Regions from separate parts of the Paraglaciecola sp. IT1134 genome, predicted to be linked through region 1. Evidence: predicted binding sites of a transcription regulator. Region 1 holds the regulator's gene; each other region holds the start of a gene.
The links. The regulator sigma-54, encoded in region 1, starts transcription at its own class of promoters, with help from an activator protein. The targets are predictions, from matches to a motif close to GTTGGCACGNNNNTNGNNT.

Region 1 (4,910 bases):
TGATGTTTGACATCAACCATAGCAATGGTCAAAAGGTGCAGCTAGACCCTGAAACCCTTAGGTTATTGACCTTCGCCCAGAGCTGTTTTGAATTGAGCGAGGGCCTTTTCGACCTCACGTCCGGAATATTACGCAAGGCCTGGACATTTAACGCACAAGGGATGTTTCCCACTCCTGCTCAAATCAGCGATCTGCTACCGTTTGTGGGCTGGCAGCAGGTTGACATTGATGCCACGAGCATCACTCTGCCCCCCGGTTTCGAACTGGATTTGGGGGGTATAGGCAAAGAATACGCAGTGGATGCTGTGGCCAAGTTATGCCGCAAGGAAGCTCCTCACGTATCAGTGCTGGTGAACTTTGGTGGTGATATTCAGGTTACCCGGCCTCGTTCATACGCCCCTTATTGGCATGTGGGCATAGAGGATCCGAAAAACAATTATCAAAGTCAGGCCATGGTGCAGATAGCCTCTGGAGGCTTGGCCACCAGTGGCGACAGCCGCCGTTTCATGATTAACGAGGGTAAACGTTACGGCCATATTCTTAATCCCAAAACCGGTTACCCAGTTAATGACGCTCCCCGTTCAGTCACGGTTGCCACGACTTACTGTGTGCAGGCGGGATTATTGGCCACCATGGCGCTATTACAAGGCAAAGATGCTGAATCATTTTTACAGGCCCAGGGGGTCAATTATTGGTGTTTCTGGTGATCACTAGCCCCTTGATGGTCCAGTGAATGGTTCGGTTTTAAATATCATGCTGGCATAAGCGCAGGCAAGAAGTACGCCGTCAAAACCACTTTGGCTGGGTTAAGCGCCAATCCAAGTTGTTAATATCAAGTATTTTGCACTCAAAATTAAGACCCCGGCACTACTCATTTTCGTTAAACTTTCCCACTATTAACTGTTCAACAGCAGCCAGCGCCTGTTCGGCATCGACCCCTTCGCTGACCACCCGCACTTTTTTGCCCTGGTGACTCTCCAACATCATCAAGCCAAGCACGCTGCTTGCTGAGGCGGTTTTGTCCCCCTGATACAAAGTAACCTGTGCATCAAACTGATTGGCCAGCTTGACTAACTGGGTGGCCGCCCGTGCGTGCAGGCCCAGCTTATTGACGATCAACAACGTCTTTTCCAAACGTATCGAACCACTCAACGGTTTAATTCCCGGTGGCGGATCTGTACATCCGGATGCGAACTGCTAAAGGTTTTGGCCAGCATTTCCACCACATACACGGAGCGATGCTGACCGCCTGTGCAGCCTATCGCCACTGTCACATAGCTGCGATTATTGCGTTCAAGATGGGGCAACCAAGTGGAAATAAGGTTCTGAATTTGCCAGATAAATTTGGTCACTATGGGTTGTGAGCCGAGAAAGATTTCCACCGCAGAATCCAGACCGGTCAGATGTTTCAGATCCGGTTCCCAGTGGGGATTGGGTAGAAAACGTCCGTCAAAAACGTAGTCCGCATCTTTAGGAATACCATGTTTGAAACCAAAAGATTCAAAAACCAGTACCAGGCGCGAGCTTTTTTTGCCAAGAATACGCTCCCGTACCAGCTCAGCCAGCTGATGGACAGATAACTGATCCGTATCCAGATACAAATCTGCTCGCTCGGCAATGGGGGCCAATAATTGCCCCTCGGCCTGAATGGCATCCGACAGAGATTTATTCTGTTTTGACAAGGGGTGCAAGCGGCGGGTCTCGCTAAAACGCTTGATCAGTACGTCATCACTGGCATCCAGATAGAGTATGGTCATTTCCCATGTCGACGGCAGATAATCCAGAATTTCCACCAGTTCACTGGGATTTTTGGGTAAGTTACGCACATCGATGCTAACCGCCACCTGGTCGTATTCATCTACTACTGTATGGGTGAGCGTGGGCAGTAGGTTTACCGGAATGTTATCCACACAGTAATAACCGAGATCTTCCAGTGAACGTAAAACGACGGATTTCCCTGAGCCAGAACGCCCGCTAATGATGATGAGCTTCATATCAGCTGATTACCTGAAATAATTCTTCAGCGCTGATGGCACTGCGCAATTGTTTGAGCAACTCTTTGTCACTGAGTTTGGCGGCAATGCTAGAGAGGGTCTGCAGATGTTCCTTGGCTTTTTCTTCCGGCACCAGGATAGCGAAAAAAACGTCCACCGGCATATTGTCAATGGCATCATACTCTATAGCAGGTTGACAGGTTACCAACACTGCCAATGCACTTTCCAAGCCTTTGAGCCGACCATGAGGCAATGCAATACCGCCGCCAATCCCCGTACTACCCATTTTTTCCCGGCTCACTAAACTGGCCAAAATAGTTGCTTGATCTATGTCGATCAAATGCTGATTGGCAATCAGACTGATAAGCTCAAGAATGCGTTTTTTGCTGCTAGCCTGAACTGCGCATAGTACGCAGTCAGGATTAAGTATGTCTGAAATTTCCATTATCTGCCTAATGGGTTAATGGCGTTTAACTTTTTCTTTATGCTTGAGCACCTGACGGTCTAATTTGTCAATCAGGCCATCGATGGCCGCGTACATATCGGTATGTTCCGCGGTAGCAAATACTTCGGCGCCGTTGAGATGCAAGGTAGCTTCTGCTTTTTGATTGAGTTTTTCAATATTCAATATGACATGCACATTGTTGATTTGATCCGAATGTCGCTCAAGCTTAATAAATTTACTATCGACATAATCTTTAAGTGAATCGGTAATGTCCACGTGATGACCTGTAAGATTTATTTGCATATCGCCTCTTCCTTCTACAATCAGTCTAAAAAAGACTTTTACGTTGGTTAGACGGGGGTATCAATAAAGACTCCCGATATTTTGCTATTGTTCGCCTTGCAACCATAATACCTTGATCGGCCAACAATTGAGCAATCTTGCTATCACTTAACGGTTTGCTGGGTTTCTCTGCAGCCACCAGTTTTTTGATTAATGCACGTATCGCCGTAGATGAACATTCACCGCCTGTTTCGGTCGCCACATGACTGGAAAAGAAATACTTGAGCTCGAAAATACCCCTGGGAGTATGCATATATTTCTTGGTAGTCACCCGGGAAATAGTTGATTCGTGCATCTCGACCATTTCGGCAACATCGTTAAGCACCATAGGTTTCATCATTTCCGGGCCGTGTTCGAAGAAACCCATTTGCTGCTGCACGATACAATTGGAGACTTTCAGCAAGGTTTCATTACGGCTTTCCACACTCTTGATAAACCATTTTGCCTCTTGCATATGTGAACGGATAAACTGGCTGTCACTGGTGTTTTTCGCATTACGACTCATGGCCGCATATTGTTGATTAACATTCAGCTTGGGTAAACTGTCGGGGTTGAGTTCCACCGTCCAGCGGCCATTCTTTTTCGCCACTGACACATCCGGGATCACATACTCTGCTTCACCTTTAATCAAGGCACTACCTGGCCTCGGATTCAGGGTTTTGAGCAAGCGCATGGCTTCGCGTAATTCTTCTTCCTTGAGCCGGGTTTTGCGCATCAGGGTGCGGTAGTCTTTGCTACCCAATAATTCAGCGTATTCGCCAATCAACATCTTGGCTTCTTCCAGCCAAGGCGTATCCGGGGCAAATTGGCGTAATTGCACCAGTAAACATTCTTGTGGGGTACGTGAGCCTGAACCAACAGGATCGAACATCTGAATACGTTTAAGCACACATTCCACTTCATCCAATTCAATTTCTTCGTCATCCATGCTCAGCAATATGTCTTGTGCACTCATGGTTAAATAGCCGGAGTCATCGATGGAGTCAATAATGGCTGTGGCAATCGCCACGTCCGTCTCACTAAAATGTGTTAACCGCATCTGCCATAACAGATGATCCTGAATATTCTCTATGGTTTCACCCTGAAAAATCTGCTCATCATCCGAACCGCCTCCTGACATGGGGGCGGGTGCCGATGAGGCACTGATATATTCATCCCAAGTACTATCCAGAGGCAAGTCTTCGGGAATATCGCCTTTTTCCAAGGCGTCACCGGCATCGATGCTATCGCTATTGGGATCGGTTACTTCTGAGCCATCGGGTTTATTGGCCGGATCCAGTGAGGCATCACTTAAGGCACTATCACCGGAAGCATTATCGGTGGGCTCTTCGATTTCCAATAAGGGATTGGAATCCAGGGCTTCTTGAATTTCTAGTTGTAAGTCCAGAGTCGAAAGTTGCAACAGGCGAATGGCTTGCTGCAATTGCGGCGTCATGGTCAGTGATTGGCTAAATTTTAATTGTAAAGAGGGTTTCATCTACTTCTGTTTCATATCCGTTGCTAATCGATTAAGAAGCTAATTTGAATGTTAATTAGTAACTGCGTATCTGATTAAGTGACAACCTAGTTGTCGTGACGACTAATCGCGTTTAGGGAGAAAGACTTAACTATAGCCTGAATTGTTCTCCTAGGTATACATCTCTTACACGTTGATCACTTAATACTTCTTCGGCTGTTCCAGAGGCGATTAATTCCCCTTGGCTAACAATATAAGCTTTCTCACATACATCCAAAGTTTCTCTTACATTGTGATCGGTGATCAATACACCAATCCCCCTGTCCCGTAAATGCTGAATTATCTTTTTTATGTCATTGACTGAAATCGGATCCACCCCGGCGAAAGGTTCATCGAGTAAGATAAATTCCGGGTCGGCGGACAGCGCCCTGGCGATCTCAACTCTGCGTCTTTCGCCACCGGATAAACTCATGCCTGTGCTATTGCGGATATGATTGATATTGAACTCGTCCAACAGGGAATCCGCTTGCTGCTCTTGTTGTTCTTTGGTCAACTCCTTGCGGGTTTGCAAGATGGCCATCAAGTTTTGGTAAACCGTCAGTTTACGAAAAATAGAGGCTTCCTGAGGCAAATAGCCTATGCCCAGCCGAGCCCGCATGTGCATGGGCTGTAA
Region 2 (4,910 bases), 1.1 Mb from region 1:
GAACAAGCGCCGGAGGAAGAGTTCCATCCTCCCACTGCCCAGGAAATTGAAGCTATTCGGGCAGCCGCTCAGGCCGATGGTTTTGCCGAAGGACAACAGGAAGGTTTCGCCCAAGGACAGGCTCAGGGGTTAGAAGAAGGTAAGGCCGAAGGTTTGACCCAGGGCTTGGAAGAGGGCAAGGCTCAAGGTTTAGCCCAGGGGCAGGAAGAGCAAGAGCAACACAGCGCGTTATGGCAACAACTCATTCAAACTTTATATGCACCTGTGGCTACGGTTGAACAAGAGTTGCAGCAGGAATTGGTATTATTGGCGGTATCCTTGGCCAAGGCGGTCATTCGCAGTGAGATCAAGACCAATACAGATATCATTTTTGCTGCGTTGAGTGAAGGCCTCAAGGCTTTACCTATTCAAGAATCCCAGTATCAAATCCATTTACATCCTCAGGACATCGAGTTGATCAAAGGTCACTTCAGTGAGCAGGACATCGAAAAACATAATTGGCAGTTGATTGAGGCCCCCAATTTAGCCAGGGGAGGGTGCGATATTGTCACCCAAAGCAATGCCGTTGATGTCAGTATCGAGCGACGGATGCGTGACGTACTAGACAAATTTTTGCTGGAACAGGGGCTGGCCCAGATTGATCCCAATCAAGAGACTTAGACAAGTACCATGAGCAGCCAAATTCTAGCCAATATCAAGGCACTGCAACAACAAGTACCTAAAGCTCCTACTGTCGCCGCAGGTAAGCTTGTGCGTGGTATTGGCCTGACTTTGGAAGCGGTGGGTTGTCAAATGCCTGTGGGCAGTCAATGTTTAATTCAAACCGTGGATGGTGAAATTGAAGCCGAGGTCGTAGGATTCGCGGAAAATATTACCTACTTAATGCCAACCCAAGCCGTCAAAGGTATAGTGCCTGGCTCCAGGGTTCAACCCTTGAACCGGGAACAGGGCATACCCGTGGGCATGTCATTACTTGGGCGGGTAGTGGATGGCAATGGTCAGCCACTGGACGGCTTGGGGGCTATTGTTGCTGAGAAACGTGTCCCTCTGACACGGCCACCGATGAATCCTTTGTTACGTAAACCCATAACTCGTCCCTTAGATGTTGGGGTCAGGGCGATAAACACTATGATCACCGTGGGCAGTGGTCAACGTATGGGGTTGTTTGCCGGCAGTGGAGTGGGGAAAAGCGTATTGCTGGGCATGATGACTCGGGGCACCACCGCCGATGTGGTCGTGGTGGGTTTGGTGGGTGAACGTGGACGGGAAGTGAAAGAGTTTATTCAGGACATTTTAGGAGAAGAGGAGCGTAAAAAATCGGTAGTGGTGGCCGCGCCTGCGGATACCTCTCCTCTGATGCGCCTAAAAGGCTGCGAAACAGCCGTTACTATTGCCGAATACTTTCGTGATAAAGGCATGAATGTCTTGTTGCTGGTCGATTCGTTGACCCGCTATGCTATGGCTCAGCGAGAAATCGCCCTGGCGGTGGGTGAGCCTCCCGCGACTAAGGGCTATCCGCCATCGGTATTTGCGCGTTTGCCTGCACTAGTGGAACGAGCGGGTAATGGTTCGGAATCCCAAGGCTCTATCACCGCATTTTATACCGTATTGACCGAAGGGGATGACTTGCAAGATCCCATAGCAGATTCTGCTCGGGCGATCCTCGATGGGCATATAGTCTTGTCTCGGGAACTCGCCGATTCTGGGCATTATCCGGCAATAGACGTGGAGGCATCGATCAGTCGCGTGATGCCCATGGTAGTAAGCCCGGAGCATTTGCAAACCGCCCGGCGCATTAAACAAGTGTATTCAACCTATCAGAAAAATCGCGACCTAATTAGCATAGGTGCTTACACCCGAGGCAATGATCCGCGGATCGATTTGGCTATCAATGCGGAGCCGGCAATCAACGCTTTTTTACAACAGGGCATGCAGCAAATCCTGACCTATGATGAATGTCTCGAGACCATGACCAAACTCGGCAGCGGACTAGGTAAAGCCTGATGTTATCCCTGATGATCTTGTTACAAGTTTTGAGCGTCGTCAGAGGTTGGTATGGCGGCTAAAAAACAGCTAGAGATAGTAGCAGACTGGGAACGTCAAAAAGAACAGAAACTGGCCCGGGACTATCAGCTCGCGCAACAAAACGTGGCGCAAAATAAACAAAAACTGGCGGGTTTAGATCAGTATAGAGTGGAATATTTACGTGAAGGGATCCGCAAGGGCCAGTTGGGCCTGGCCGCCCAGAGCTTTGGCCAGCATCAGTCTTTTGTCGGTAAAATAGATAAAGCCTGCGAACAACAAAATAGGGTATTAAGTAATGCCCTGATAGTGGCGGATCAACGCAAACAACAATGGTTGGTGCAGCAACGAAAACGCAAAGCGATAGAGTTCCTGCTGGATAAAAAACAGGCCCAGGTATTAAAACAAGAAGACCGCATAGAACAGCAAATGCTGGATGAACTCTCCTTACAGAAGTTTTTACGCAGTAAATGAACCCCAATACGTTGTCAACCCCATCAATTCCTCACTCATTTTAAGGCCAGCTGGTAGAGTTGGAACGAAGTTTGCTTTTACTCCCCCATTAGTCGCAATAAACATGTTGCAAGACGCTTTTTCGATACCTAAAGTGGTGAGTGTTAGAATGAATGTAGTTTATAACGATTTGATTAATAAAGAAAAAAACCATTATCAATTCAACCTTGGGATAGAGGGCTAATCATGCTGCAACAAATTGCCACCGCTAACGCAGATGTTGCCGCGTTTGCCTTTGAGCCATCAGCGGATGATTTGGCCAACCTAAAGTCTGCCGATGAATTTGCGCTTATGCTCAAACACCAACAAGCGGGCAGTCAGCTCAATTCAAAGGGGCCCAAACCCGAGCAAGCTTCACCTGAGCAGACGTCCCCCGGGCACGCGTCCCCCGGGCAGGTGAGCCCCGAGTCATCTGCGGGCGCTGTGCAAACAGAGATTGCTGGTGAGACTCAGCCAATTTTGCCCGGAGTTGAAAAACAGCCACTTCTGAGTAAAGATGCCCCGTCTGACGAAACCTCTGCAACCTCTAACCTTGCGCCAGAGACTGAAGTGGTGGACGGGGGATCAGAGGAAACCCAAAACCAAGAACAATTGTTAGACACCGCAGGATCAGCAAACGTTGTGGAGGAAAACCAATGGCTATTGCTGGTTGAAAAGCTGGTCAACGATGCAGTCAATGCCGGTTCGGACAAACCAAACCCTGCTGACCACAATGTGTCATCCGCTAACGAGCTGCAGCAAGTTAGTGTCTCCGATGACGGAGCGAATGCTGAGACACAAGACACAATGACCCAGTTAGCTGCGCTGCTCAATAGCCTTTTTGACCCAGAGCACAATGAAGAGGGGGTCTTGTCAGAATTAGAACAAGAAATCCACAATCTTTTGAACGAAAACCCAAAAATCAGTGAGGCGTTTGCGCAGTTGCTAAAGTTGCACAAAGAGGACCTAGCTGGAGAAAATAGCCCCTTACCAAGTGAGCTGAGTACCCTTGATAATGGCCAGCAAGAGGATTTGTCAACACGGGTCCCCACAGATGGAAATGTACTGCCCCCAGCGGAACAACAACTGCTTGAAGTGTTGCTGGCAGAGGCCATCGTTGCGGCGGTAAATCCGCCAGGCTCCCCACAAAATTTGCAACCAACTTCAGATATCGGGCCAGAGGAGCTTAAAAGTGATGGGGCCATACCTGCGGATCCCCTGGCAATTACTGCGTCACTAGAGCTGACACTTAGCCCCGAGGTATTGGCAATGTTACCTGAAGCGTCTTCGATGGCAAAAATCATTCAGCTTCCTAACGATAAACTGGATAAGGTTTTGGCTTACCTGGAGCAAAAACTGAATGTCAACGATACCACTGCCAAGAACACTACCGCTGCGGCTGAACAACAAGCCGCCAATCTGGGGATAGACAATGCACTAGGCAAAACCGATGGGGTGTCAGAATTTGTCGCTGCATTAAAAACAGGTATTGCTGAGTTTAAGGCCCAATTGAGTCAAGGTCGTGAGCCTGGTATTGATTTAAAGAGCCTGGTGAATGAGGCGCTTAAATCGTCGGGGGAGTCAGGTCAGTCCCCCTTTACCAAGCTACCTGAGCAACTGGATCCCACCCTTAAAGCCTTTAACCAAACCCTCGATTTTGCTCAGCAGCTAAGCAGTGCTTTAGAGCAATCCTCGCAACTTAGCGTGGCCAGCAATAGTTATCGAGAGTTGGGGCAGTTGCAGGGCGAACAAGTCAAAGCGGCGCAATTGCATACCAGCCAGTTCGATAAAGCATTGAATTTGGCTAAACCTGAGGCTCACCAACAGCTTGCCGAGAAAGTGCGCTGGATGGTTAATCACAGTCAGTTGGTCGCTGAAATTCGTTTAGACCCGGCGGAATTGGGTTCCATGCACGTTAAAGTGTCCTTGGCTGGCGAGTCGGCCAATGTCAGTTTTGTGGTCAATTCCGCCCAGGCTAAAGAAGCGGTGGATAATGCCACCCCAAAACTGCGTGAGATGCTGGCTGAAAAAGGTATCGAGTTGGGTCAATCCTCAGTTGAGCAAGAACAAAATGCACGGGGAGAGGAGCAACAGACGGCCGGTGATGGCCAGAATGCCCAGCAGGGCGACGTCGGTGAAGGACTCGTAGACGAGCCTGTACTGCAACAACCAATAGTCAATGGTGCTTTAGGGGGCATTGATTATTTTGTCTGACGCTTATCTGTGAGTAAGGCATTGCGATTTTTTGGGTAAAGCTGATAATAGCCAGCTTGATTAATGAATTGGGATTAAAATGGCTGACGAAGAATTACAAATGGAAGACGGCGGTAAAAAAAGTAAACTAAAAATGATTATTATCATAGTCGTGGTGTTATTAGTTGCCGCAGGCGCAGCAG
Region 3 (4,910 bases), 2.0 Mb from region 1:
GAATGGCAACAAGATTATTTTGCAGCAAGAAGACAGGCAAGACGAAGTGATTGAATTTGCCCACCGCGTGAACGGTTTTGAATACCAAATTGAAGAAGCCATGCATATGATGGATAAAAAGCAATGCTGCAGTGCCTTTATGCCCCATGCAGACAGCTTGGCTGTGATGCAAACCATGGATGAAATTCGACGTCAAATCGGCCTGGAATTTAGCCCCGATGCAGAGCGTGTTTAACGTCAATAAGCCGAGGCCGCACAAGCGGCGATCTATCTTTACATCATTAGGTTATAGGTCATTGCACAAAACCTATGTACAAAAAATCCAAAATGACTAGAATATGCGCTCTTTTATGAATCTTAAATAGCCCGCGTATATACCCAAAATTTATGGAATTGCATGGCGGCTGTATATCAATGCAGCCAACCAATATGCCGTTTCAAAGACTAAGCGTATAAAGGCTTTCCCGAGGAGAACTGATGTTATCACGTGATATGAATATTGCCGATTTTGACCCTGAACTAAGTCAGGCCATCGCCCAAGAAACTCAGCGCCAAGAGCAGCATATTGAGTTAATAGCCTCTGAAAATTACTGCAGCCCGCGGGTATTAGAAGCCCAAGGCTCACAGTTAACCAATAAATATGCCGAAGGTTACCCACACAAACGTTATTACGGCGGCTGTGAATATGTGGATATCGCCGAAGATTTGGCCATAGAGCGGGCTAAACAGTTATTTGGTGCCGACTATGCCAATGTGCAGCCGCACTCAGGCTCACAAGCTAACTCTGCGGTGTTTATGGCCTTGCTTGACGCCGGTGACACCGTGCTGGGTATGAGTTTGGCCCATGGCGGTCACTTAACCCACGGATCACACGTGAGCTTTTCTGGTAAAACTTATAACGCGGTGCAATACGGTATAGACGAACAGACCGGTAAAATTGATTACGACGCCATTGAAGCCTTGGCGGTTGAACATAAACCCAAAATGCTGATCGGTGGATTCTCTGCGTATTCAGGCATCATAGATTGGCAGCGTTTTCGCGCCATTGCCGACAAGGTGGGTGCTTATCTGCTGGTGGATATGGCCCATGTAGCCGGTTTAGTGGCCGCGGGTTTATACCCTAATCCGCTACCCCATGCCCATGTGGTGACCACGACTACCCATAAAACCCTGGCAGGCCCACGTGGCGGCTTGATTTTATCGGCCTGTGGCGATGAAGCCATCTATAAAAAACTCAACAGTTCGGTATTCCCGGGTAACCAGGGTGGTCCGTTGTGTCATGTGATAGCGGCTAAAGCCGTGGCCTTTAAAGAAGCCTTGCAGCCTGACTTTAAAGTTTACCAACAGCAAGTATTACTGAATGCCAAAGCTATGGTGGCTGTCATGCAAGAGCGGGGCTATAAAATTGTTTCTGGTGGTACCGAAAATCATTTGTTTTTGCTTGATCTCATCGACAAAGACATCACCGGTAAAGATGCTGACGCTGCCCTGGGCAACGCCAATATTACAGTTAATAAAAACTCGGTGCCTAACGATCCCCGCTCACCTTTTGTTACCAGTGGTTTGCGAATTGGTTCTCCTGCTATCACCCGCCGGGGCTTTAAAGAAGAACAAGCCCAACAAGTGGCCACCTGGATGTGTGACGTGCTGGATAACATTCAAGACACTTCAGTAGTTGAACGTGTTAAGGGTGAGGTTTTGGCCTTGTGTGAGAAGTTCCCGGTTTACGCTTACCGCTAAATCAGTTGCATAATAAAAAACGCACCGACTCAGGTGCATTTTTTATGTCTATCGAAAATCTGCGACAAAAAAGTCAATTATTTGACTTGGATAGTTATTGACTTTTTTGCATACCAGTACTGCTGGTGCAGTTACAACTGATCGCACAGCTCTTGCGTAAATATTTTATTCCCCTGCGAACAACTAAAACACAAGTTAACTTGGCTTATAAGTTGCTTAATAAAAGCCCAAGATCACGAAAAACGAAATGCTGATAAAAAAATGACACTCTTAACTAAAATGTTCCCTATTGGCCTGACAACATACATGTTAGTAGGTTGTTCGTCTTTTAATTCAATGGACTCGTTTAATCTTTTTACGAATGATGACCCCGATGCAAAAACCAGGCTTTGTGCCCGGGATACCGGCGAATTTTATCAGTGTCATGACATAATGATTGAAAATAAAAAAATCGATAAAGACACCAGCTTGTTTAGCACTGACTTGCATTTTCAACTTCTGGGTGAATATACCGAACAAATGGCAACGGATCTTCAGCACGACCTAAAAGGTGTGGTTATTGACGCCCCCATAGTTGTCGCTTCTTTTGTTTATTTAGATTCGACGCTGCAGACGACCAATAACCTAGGTATTCAACTAGCCGAGTATTTTATCAATGATCTGCAGGAGATTGGCTTACCGGTTAGTGATCATAAATTGACCGGGTGGCTTAACGTCAATGCCCAAGGGGATTTTGTATTTTCTCGCAACCAAGATGAATTACGAAATGATCTCGAGATAGGTTATGTCGTCACCGGGACTATGCTTAAAAACGACCGTGGGGTAATAGTTAACGTGCGACTGATCAATTTTAACACGAATGAAATTGCCGCATCAAGTTCGAAGTTTTTGCCCAGTATATTAACTGATAATTTGTTGTAGCCCAATAGCCAAGGGCTAAACGGGTATTCAAAACGAATTGAGTCAATGGGCATAAAATAAAAATTACTGCTGGACAATCAGCACTAGCAAAACTAGCAAAAGCAAATAAATGAGATTATAAACAAAGTTCTGCGTCTATTCCTTCTGAACATTGTTGGTGATCCTCTTTTCTTTGGATTTTACCAAAAAGCCAGCGCCGTAGGAACAATATTACCGGTTAAGACTAGAGACGGTGATTTTTTGCCGGCCAAGGCTGTTAGTTTATAGTTGGCAGCTTGCTGCGAGTTTGTGGTTTAAACAGCAACACTAGGGTTCATCGATCGCACAGACCGTCAGCGCCAAATCGTAAGGTCAACAAACAATCCTCCCAGCTATTATCCTCATTTTAATTTTTCATCTGGCATCCTATTTGCTCACGATTTTACTTTAAGCCATTTATGAGCCGATAAAATATAACCTTAACTGAGAAATATTAGCGCGGATTGCTTTTGCCATAAGCAGTTTATCTAGGTTGGCTCCTTTGGTGATTTGCTTGCACTTAGCAACTAACGAGCACAGAATGCCTACCTAACAGGCTGTATTACCTAATGATTTTAGGCTAAATCAACTATTGTTAGAAAAACTTAAGATTCAAGCTTTTCAGTCGATGCAGATATCGCGGGGTAGTGTCCGTATGAAGTGTTATCGGGATGTATAGTTGTAAACACCTACTAAATTGAGGTTGTAAAGTAAACTGATTAGCACGGCGGCCTGAACATTGGAATGTTAAGCGAACGATTTTTATTAAAGGTTTGCGAACAGAAGCCGTTAAAGTAATTGTACACCCGTAATGTTTCATTAAGCATTACTAAAGACCTTGATTGAAGAGCATAGATACGTAGTTATTTAGTGCCTAATCAATTAATTAATATTTGTTAAATAGGAGTGTTGCTATGCAACCAAATAGAACAAAACTAGCTCTTCATATAGGGGCTGTTGTATTGGGAGCATCGTGTGCTTTTAATGCTGCAGCTGAGACATTTAACGTAACTGTCAATACTATTTCAGATGTAAGTATTCTTGAAGTTACGCAGCTTGATTTTGGCGAAAACATTACCACAGACGCCAGCCAATCTTGCGTCATGGATGCAGATGTTCCGCCAAATACTGCGGTGTTTTCTGATGTTGTTGTAGCGGGAACAAACTATGGATTAATTACTGGCTTGGCTTGTATAGGTTCTGGTGTCACGGTCGCGACGCCTGGTGTATACAGCATCACAGGTGAGGCAGGGCTAGATGTCAATCTGACCCTAAATACTGAAATACAAGCCGGCGGGGATTTTACTTTTTCTCCAGGCCAAGGGTGTGGAGTGGATCATGACGGAACGTCGGCGCTTGATGCGTGTAATGCTATCACGGTCGGGACGCCCATTCTATTGACTATTGCAGACGGTGTAGATGGTGCGCCAGCTATTTCAGGTCAGACCCATTTTACCGTTGGTGGCACCATTGCCATCGGTGCAACAGGCCTTACGTCTGACACTAACTATAACGCCACCTTTTTAGTTAACGTTATTTATTGATCGCAGATCGATTATTAATAATTTAACTATCGTCTGAGAGAATTGGAGTTTCACATGAATTTAAAATTACGCTATATTGCCGCCGGTTTGGCCATTTTACCCGCTTGTACCAATGTTTTTGCAGCTGATGCAACGATGACTGGTTTATTTAAAACCATTAAAAATGTCACTATTAGCCAGGTTGCCGGCTTTGAAATGGTAATCAACGGTTTGCAACCTGCTTCAGGGTCAAATTGTATTATGGCTACTCCTACTACGGCTGCCGACTGGGCAGGTGATGCCAACATGCTTATGTCCAGCACTGGCGCACTAGCAGCCAGTGCTAGCTACGGTGCTATGACAGGTGTAGGCTGTTCTGCTGCGACGCCAGGTGTACCGGGTATTTTCGAAATCGACGGTGCCAGCGGTGCTGACGTTACTATTACCCTAGCCAACGCTAATGCCGGGGGGATAGCCTTTGTACCAGCAGGTTGTGTAGGTGATTATGACGGCCTTGCCGACGGCGATGTATGTACTGCAATGGCAGTAGGTGTTAATGCTCCTATTACTTTGGCTAATGTGGCGGATCAAACCGTCAGTGCCGGTAATGGTGTACCGGTTGCCGGTAAAGCCCGCCTGGTATTAGCTGGTAATGTAACTTCGTCAATCGGCTTAACCGCCGCGACGGCTTATGTGGTGCCGTTTGAT

Region 2: AC3RV5_RS16080 (flagellar hook-length control protein FliK) is a predicted target of sigma-54. The motif match lies at 2,555-2,573, and genes of this name have one in related genera.
Region 3: AC3RV5_RS06285 (FlgO family outer membrane protein) is a predicted target of sigma-54. The motif match lies at 1,940-1,958, and genes of this name have one in related genera.

What each region holds. Positions count from the first base shown of each region.
Region 1 is NZ_CM176486.1:4,757,237-4,762,146, forward strand. It holds gene AC3RV5_RS20590 (FAD:protein FMN transferase) at 1-707, shown strand, start outside; gene AC3RV5_RS20595 (HPr family phosphocarrier protein) at 868-1,140, opposite strand; gene rapZ (RNase adapter RapZ) at 1,149-1,994, opposite strand; gene ptsN (PTS IIA-like nitrogen regulatory protein PtsN) at 1,996-2,439, opposite strand; gene hpf (ribosome hibernation promoting factor) at 2,455-2,742, opposite strand; gene AC3RV5_RS20615 (RNA polymerase factor sigma-54) at 2,768-4,258, opposite strand; gene lptB (LPS export ABC transporter ATP-binding protein) at 4,389-4,910, opposite strand, start outside.
Region 2 is NZ_CM176486.1:3,678,381-3,683,290, reverse strand. It holds gene fliH (flagellar assembly protein FliH) at 1-660, shown strand, start outside; gene fliI (flagellar protein export ATPase FliI) at 670-2,004, shown strand; gene fliJ (flagellar export protein FliJ) at 2,056-2,496, shown strand; gene AC3RV5_RS16080 (flagellar hook-length control protein FliK) at 2,722-4,728, shown strand; gene fliL (flagellar basal body-associated protein FliL) at 4,808-4,910, shown strand, end outside.
Region 3 is NZ_CM176486.1:1,457,913-1,462,822, forward strand. It holds gene AC3RV5_RS06275 (Gfo/Idh/MocA family protein) at 1-235, shown strand, start outside; gene glyA (serine hydroxymethyltransferase) at 478-1,740, shown strand; gene AC3RV5_RS06285 (FlgO family outer membrane protein) at 2,002-2,661, shown strand; gene AC3RV5_RS06290 (hypothetical protein) at 3,594-4,223, shown strand; gene AC3RV5_RS06295 (hypothetical protein) at 4,278-4,910, shown strand, end outside.